DNA from 3 places in the Dechloromonas sp. HYN0024 genome. Region 1 is predicted to be linked to each of the others. Evidence: predicted binding sites of a transcription regulator. Region 1 holds the regulator's gene; each other region holds the start of a gene.
What was found. Region 1 encodes HrcA, which represses chaperone genes, less so after heat shock. Its sites were predicted from a motif close to TNTTAGCACTCNNNGNCNNNGAGTGCTAANA; they were not measured.

Region 1 (2,201 bases):
ACCGTCGAGCAGATCGTCCATGCAGGTCAGCAGGTCATCACGGGCAATGTCGGTCATGAAACCGAGGCGGCCCTGATTGACGCCGACCAGGGGCACGCAATAACGGGCCAGGCGGCGAGCCGCATTGAGCATGGTGCCGTCGCCGCCAAGCACGATGGCGAGATCGGCATGCGCCCCAATATCATTGAAGCCGCAGGTCACCCAGCGCGACAGATCGACCTTTTTGCCGATATGCTCAGCCGTTTCGCGCTCAATGAAGACCGAGACGCCGCGCTCGTAAAGGTATTCGGCCAGACGACGCAGGGACTCGGCAATTTCCATACTGTGGTATTTGCCGACCAGGGCGATGGTCCGGGGATTTTTCAGGGAAGCGAAGCTTCTGTTCATGGGGTCGAATTCTTGCATAAAAAAGCTGTTGCGGTATGGGCCGCAGATTTTTGTACAATCCAGCCATGCTTGATGAACGTTCGCGCACCCTGCTCAAAACCCTGGTCGAACACTACATTGCCGACGGGCAACCGGTCGGCTCGCGTGCCTTGTCCAAGTTTTCCGGCCTCGACCTGTCGCCGGCGACGATCCGCAACGTCATGGCTGACCTTGAAGAGGCCGGCTTCGTCGCCAGCCCGCACACCTCGGCCGGGCGCATTCCGACAGCACGTGGTTACCGGCTGTTTGTCGATAGTCTGCTCACCGTCCAGCCGCTCGAAGCCCGACAAATGGGCCAGATGGAAGAAGCGCTGCATGGCCGGCCGTCGAGCCAGATTATCGCCAGTGCCTCGCAATTGCTCTCCAGCCTGTCGAACTTTGCCGGCGTTGTCATCGCCCCCCGTCGCCAGGCTAGCCGCATCCGCCAGATTGAGTTCCTCAACCTGTCGGAAAAACGCATCCTGCTCATCATCGTCACGACCGATGGCGATGTGCAGAACCGCATCGTCACGACCGACAAGGCGTATTCGCCGTCGGAACTGGTCAGCGCCGCAAATTACCTGACGCAGAATTTCGCCGGCCTCGATTTCGAGCAGATCCGCCAGCGCCTGGCCAGCGAGATCCAGCAACTCCGTGACGATATCAAGCCGCTGATGGCCCTCGCCCTCGATGCGGGCGACGCGGCCATGGCCGAAAACTCGGCCCCCTACGTCATCTCCGGCGAACGCAACCTGCTTGACGTCGAAGAACTGTCGTCGAACATGAAGAGGCTGCGCGAGTTGTTCGATCTCTTCGAGCAGCGTTCCAGCCTCGTCCGCCTGCTCGACATTTCGCACCGGGCCGAAGGCGTACAGATTTTCATCGGCGGCGAATCGGGCATCGCCCCGCTCGACGAATGCAGCGTCATCGCTGCCCCCTATAGCGTCGATGGCCGCATCGTCGGTTCAGTCGGCGTAATTGGCCCGACCCGGATGGCCTACGAACGGGTCATCCCCATCGTCGATATCACTGCCCGCCTGCTTTCCAGCGCCCTTTCCTACAAGTCGGATAACTAATGCCCCGTTTCCTCCCCGAGCCACCACACCGCCACGGCACCGCCGCCAGCACCGCCGTCGTCCTGGTCAATCTCGGCACGCCTGACGCACCGACTGCCCCCGCCCTCAAGCGCTATCTCAAGCAGTTTCTCTCCGACCCACGCGTCGTTGAAATTCCCAAACCGATCTGGTGGCTGATCCTCAACGGCATCATCCTCAATACCCGGCCGAAGAAATCCGCCGCCAAGTACGCCAGCGTCTGGATGCCAGAAGGCTCTCCCCTGCGCGTCCATACCGAGCGCCAGGCGAAGTTGCTCAACGGGCTGATCGGCCAACGCGGCCATCACGTCAAGGTAACCTGGGCGATGCGCTACGGTTCACCCGCGCTACCCGACGTGCTGACCCATCTCAAGGCCGAAGGAGCCAGCCGTATCCTGATTGTGCCGATGTATCCGCAATATGCGGCGAGCACGACGGCGACGGTGGTTGACGACGCCTGCCAATGGCTGACAAAAATCCGCAACCAACCGGAAATGCGCTTTACGCGGAACTTTCACGACCATGACGGCTATATCGGTGCACTCGAAAAGACGGTACGCAAGCACTGGCAGACGAACGGCCTGCTGGGCGACAAGGACCGCCTGCTCATCAGCTTCCACGGCCTGCCCAAGCGCAGCCTGACCCTGGGCGATCCGTATTTCTGCGAATGCCACAAAACCGGCCGACTGCTCGCCGAGCGAC
Region 2 (2,201 bases), 620 kb from region 1:
AGCTTCCCCGCCGTCAATGGTCTGGTCGCCGGCATCAATCGGGTCAGTCGGGCCGAACACAACATCTTCCTCGATGGTCAGGCGATGGCCGAAGGTCTCTTTGGCGATGCCATGGCAACCAACAACTTCATGGTCGGCGTGGCCTTCCAGGCCGGCACCATTCCGCTCAAGGCCGGTTCGATCGAACATGCCATCAAGAACTCTGGCGTAGCGGTCGACATGAGCCTGGCGGCTTTCCGCTGGGGACGCATGGCCGTGATTGATCGCGCTTTTGTCGAAGCCGAGATTGCCAAATACAAGGTCGGTGGGGATATCGCGCTCCAGCCTGCACGGAAGCTCTCGCCAATAGCCCAGGCCATCGTCGATAGCATCGGTACGCAGGGCGAGGTTAAGCGTCTGGCTGAAATCCGCGTCCCCGAACTGATCGCTTTCCAGGACGATGCCTATGCCCGCCGCTACGCCGACGTGGTCAAACGTGTCGTCAGCGCCGAGCAGCGTGCCGTACCGGGTCAGAGCGCCCTATCCGAAGCGGCTGCCCGCTATCTATACAAGCTGATGGCCTACAAGGACGAGTACGAAGTCGCCCGCCTGCACACTGACCCGGCCTTGCTGGCCGAACTCGACGTGCAGTTCCCGCAGGGCTATTCGGTCAAGTACAACCTCGCCCCGCCGCTCCTGGCCAAGACCGATCCGGCCACCGGCCTGCCGCAGAAGCAGCAGTACGGCGCATGGATGGGCAAGGCCTTCGAACGCGTTGCCAAGCTCAAGGGTCTGCGCGGCGGTGGTCTGGACATCTTCGGCAAGAGTGAAGAGCGGTATCGCGAACGGCAGCTGATCGAGGACTACATCGCCCAACTCGACGACATCATCGGCAAGCTCAATCCGGCCAACCATGCCGCCGCCGTCGCCCTGGCCAGCGTACCGGACGAGATTCGTGGCTATGGGCATGTCAAGGAAAAAAGTCTGGCGGCGGCGATAGCCCTCGGCGCAGAGCGCCGGCAGGCTTTCATGACAGCTTCGTCCACCTCCGGGGCACAGATAGCCTGATTGATCGCCCCCTGACCAAAGGGAGCAAGCCAGCGACGAGAATTCGCCGGTTTGCGACTTTGGTTGGGGAGCGCACCAAGCCTCCAGAAACTTTTTCCTTCTATTAGCACTCATAGGCAGCGAGTGCTAATATATCTATGTAAATGAAGGAGAACATTACGCTATGACCCACGCACTGGCGCTTCCCGTCCCGTCAGCCATTGGTAACATCGACGCCTATATTCAGGTGGCGAACCGTTATCCGATGCTGTCCGAGGCTGAGGAGATCAGGCTGGCCGAGCGTTTCCACGACGAAGGCGACGTGGAGGCAGCGCGGCAGCTTGTTCTTTCGCACCTTCGCCTCGTCATCTCGATTGCCCGCGGCTACCTTGGTTACGGCCTGCCGCACGCCGACCTGATCCAGGAAGGCAATATCGGCCTGATGAAGGCAGTCAAACGTTTCGACCCGACGCGCGGCGTCCGGCTGGTGTCGTTTGCCATGCACTGGATCAAGGCCGAGATTCACGAATACATCCTGAAAAACTGGCGTCTGGTCAAAGTGGCGACGACCAAGGCCCAGCGCAAGCTGTTCTTCAACCTGCGCAGCCTGAAGAGCGATTACGAAGCCACCGATACGCTGTCCGGCACCCAAGCCGCCGAGGTCGCCGCACGCCTGGGCGTCAAGCAGGATGAAGTGGTCGAGATGGAAACCCGTCTGTCTGGCCGCGACATTGCCCTTGAGGGCAACCCGGACGATGGCGACGAAGCCTTTGCACCGATCGATTACCTCGCCGACTCGCGCTACGAACCGACCCGCGTCCTCGAAAACAAGGCGGTCGCCCGCCTGCACGAGGAAGGCCTGCACGAAGCGCTGGACACCCTCGACCCGCGCAGCCGTCGCATTATCGAGGCACGCTGGCTGCCGGATGGCGAAGCGGCAACGCTGCACGACCTGGCCGCCGAGTTCGACGTTTCAGCCGAGCGGATTCGCCAGATCGAGGTCAAGGCCTTGCAGAAGATGCGCGGTGCGTTGACGCCTGCCTGAACGATATTTAGTCAAAGCAAAGGGAGCCGTCGGCTCCCTTTTTCATGTCCACGCTGCATCAAGCCCGATTATTGAAGCGCGTACTGAAGGTAAATACATCCTTCGAGCAGACATCGACACAGCGCCCGCA
Region 3 (2,201 bases), 1.3 Mb from region 1:
GCCGAGGGTGCCTCTGGCTGGGTGGCGCTGCCTAAAGTAAGAAACACCTGGCGAGCCATGACGTTATTGCTGAACTTGTTGATGTCGCGCACGGCATCGGCCAGTGGCGCTGACTCATGCCGGGCGAGCAGGCTGGCACCCAGCGGCACGCTACCGCCCCGCACTTGTCCGTTGAGCGTGCCACCGAGCTCCTTCCACAGGGCGCGGAGCAGTCCGTCTACCTGAGCCTCGGGCGGCAGTGGCGACAGGTTGAGTGTTCTTTCGCCGCATAGCGCCGCGTAGCTGCCGGTAAATTCGAGTCGGTGGCCGGTGCTTTCCGGGATCAGGCGGAGGCTGATCAGGTCCTTCCAGTTGCTACTGCACTCGCCGCTGCTGGCGCGCAGTTGATTGTCGACGCGGAGGCCTTCGCTCGGTGTTTCCATGAGCAGGCGTGGCTTGCCGTTGTCAGGCAGCAGCGTGAAACGCAGGGCACGAAAATTAAGGAGCAGGCCATCCGGGCCGACGTTATAGGGGCGCATCGGCTTGTCGTCGAATGCGCCCGGGTCGATGGCCGGGACATTGAAGATGCTGCGGTCGAGGACGATGTCGCCACTGATCTGCCGAATGCCGCGCACCTGGACTTGCCGGAGCAGGGCCCATAGATGTTCGATGGCGAAACGCGGGTCGCCGCTGCCGCGCAGATACAGATTCCCGCTCAGGACGCCATTTGCCGGTGCTGCCTCGGTCCAGACGCTGGTCTTCCAGGTATAGGCCGGGCCGAGCAGGTCGAGCGCCGCATAGGTGGTGAGCAGTTTCATCACCGAGGCCGGGTTCATCGCTTGCCCGGCATTGTGGGCGACGAGCGGGGTGCTGGCATCGACCGGCTGGACGATGACGGCGACGCTGGTCGCGGGAATCTGGGCTGCCTTCAACGCCTTCAGGACATCAGGCGGGAGCCCTTCGGCCTGTGCGGACAAGGACAGGGCAAGACTGACGAGGGCGGCAAGCCAACGGGTGATCATCAGGGATTCTTGAGCAAAACGGTCATGCCGGCATTTTAGCTGGCGTCGGCGGTGGTGCACCGTTTGGTGTAAATGAGGCTGTTTTTCAATCACTTGCGTGGCGTTGGTTGTGGCTATTTACGCCTGATTGACGCGAGGCTCTTGAAATACCGTCGTCCCGCCCCTATTATTAGCACTCACCGGAGACGAGTGCTAATAATCCGCCCGCTCCGTTCCCGAAGCCGCGCCAGGCGCGGCCGGCCAATTTTGTTTGTTGTAACTCATTTTCAGGAGTCTGATTTATGAATATCCGTCCTTTGCACGACCGTGTGATCGTCAAGCGCATTGAAGCCGAGCGCACCACCGCTTCCGGCATCGTCATTCCCGATTCCGCTGGCGAAAAGCCGGATCAGGGCGAAGTTCTGGCCGTCGGCCCGGGCAAGCGTGACGACAACGGCAAGCAGATCGCCCTCGACGTCAAGGTCGGCGACCGTGTGCTGTTCGGCAAGTACGCCGGTCAAGGCGTCAAGGTCGATGGTCAGGAAGTCCTGGTCATGCGTGAAGAAGACATCATGGGCGTCCTGCAGAAGTAATTTCTGCCCCGACGAACGCAACAGATCAATATTCAGGAGCTATATAAATGGCAGCTAAAGAAGTCAAATTCGGTGATTCCGCCCGCGCCCGCATGGTCGAAGGCATCAACATCCTGGCCGACGCGGTCAAGGTTACCCTCGGCCCCAAGGGTCGCAATGTCGTGCTCGAGCGCTCCTACGGCGGCCCGACGGTGACCAAGGACGGCGTTTCCGTCGCCAAGGAAATCGAACTCAAGGACAAGTTCGCCAACATGGGCGCCCAGATGGTCAAGGAAGTCGCTTCCAAGACCTCCGACATCGCCGGTGATGGCACCACCACCGCCACCGTGCTGGCCCAGGCCATCGTCCGCGAAGGCATGAAGTACGTTGCCGCCGGCATGAACCCGATGGACCTCAAGCGCGGTATCGACAAGGCTGTGATCGCCACCATCGCCGAACTGCAGGCTTTCTCCAAGCCCTGCACGACGACCAAGGAAATCGCCCAGGTCGGTTCGATCTCCGCCAACTCCGATTCCGACATTGGCGAAATCATCGCCCGTGCCATGGAAAAGGTCGGCAAGGAAGGCGTCATCACCGTTGAAGATGGCAAGTCCCTGGCCAACGAACTCGACGTCGTCGAAGGCATGCA

Region 2: the regulator HrcA is predicted to act here: its motif matches at 1,149-1,179, upstream of rpoH (RNA polymerase sigma factor RpoH).
Region 3: the regulator HrcA is predicted to act here: its motif matches at 1,169-1,199, upstream of HYN24_RS01880 (co-chaperone GroES).

The regions. Positions count from the first base shown of each region.
Region 1 is NZ_CP031842.1:2,358,873-2,361,073, forward strand. It holds gene HYN24_RS11285 (NAD kinase) at 1-405, opposite strand, end outside; gene hrcA (heat-inducible transcriptional repressor HrcA) at 453-1,481, shown strand; gene hemH (ferrochelatase) at 1,481-2,201, shown strand, end outside.
Region 2 is NZ_CP031842.1:2,975,917-2,978,117, forward strand. It holds gene HYN24_RS14290 (indolepyruvate ferredoxin oxidoreductase family protein) at 1-1,047, shown strand, start outside; gene rpoH (RNA polymerase sigma factor RpoH) at 1,211-2,071, shown strand; gene napH (quinol dehydrogenase ferredoxin subunit NapH) at 2,130-2,201, opposite strand, start outside.
Region 3 is NZ_CP031842.1:373,045-375,245, forward strand. It holds gene dacB (D-alanyl-D-alanine carboxypeptidase/D-alanyl-D-alanine-endopeptidase) at 1-1,001, opposite strand, end outside; gene HYN24_RS01880 (co-chaperone GroES) at 1,283-1,573, shown strand; gene groL (chaperonin GroEL) at 1,621-2,201, shown strand, end outside.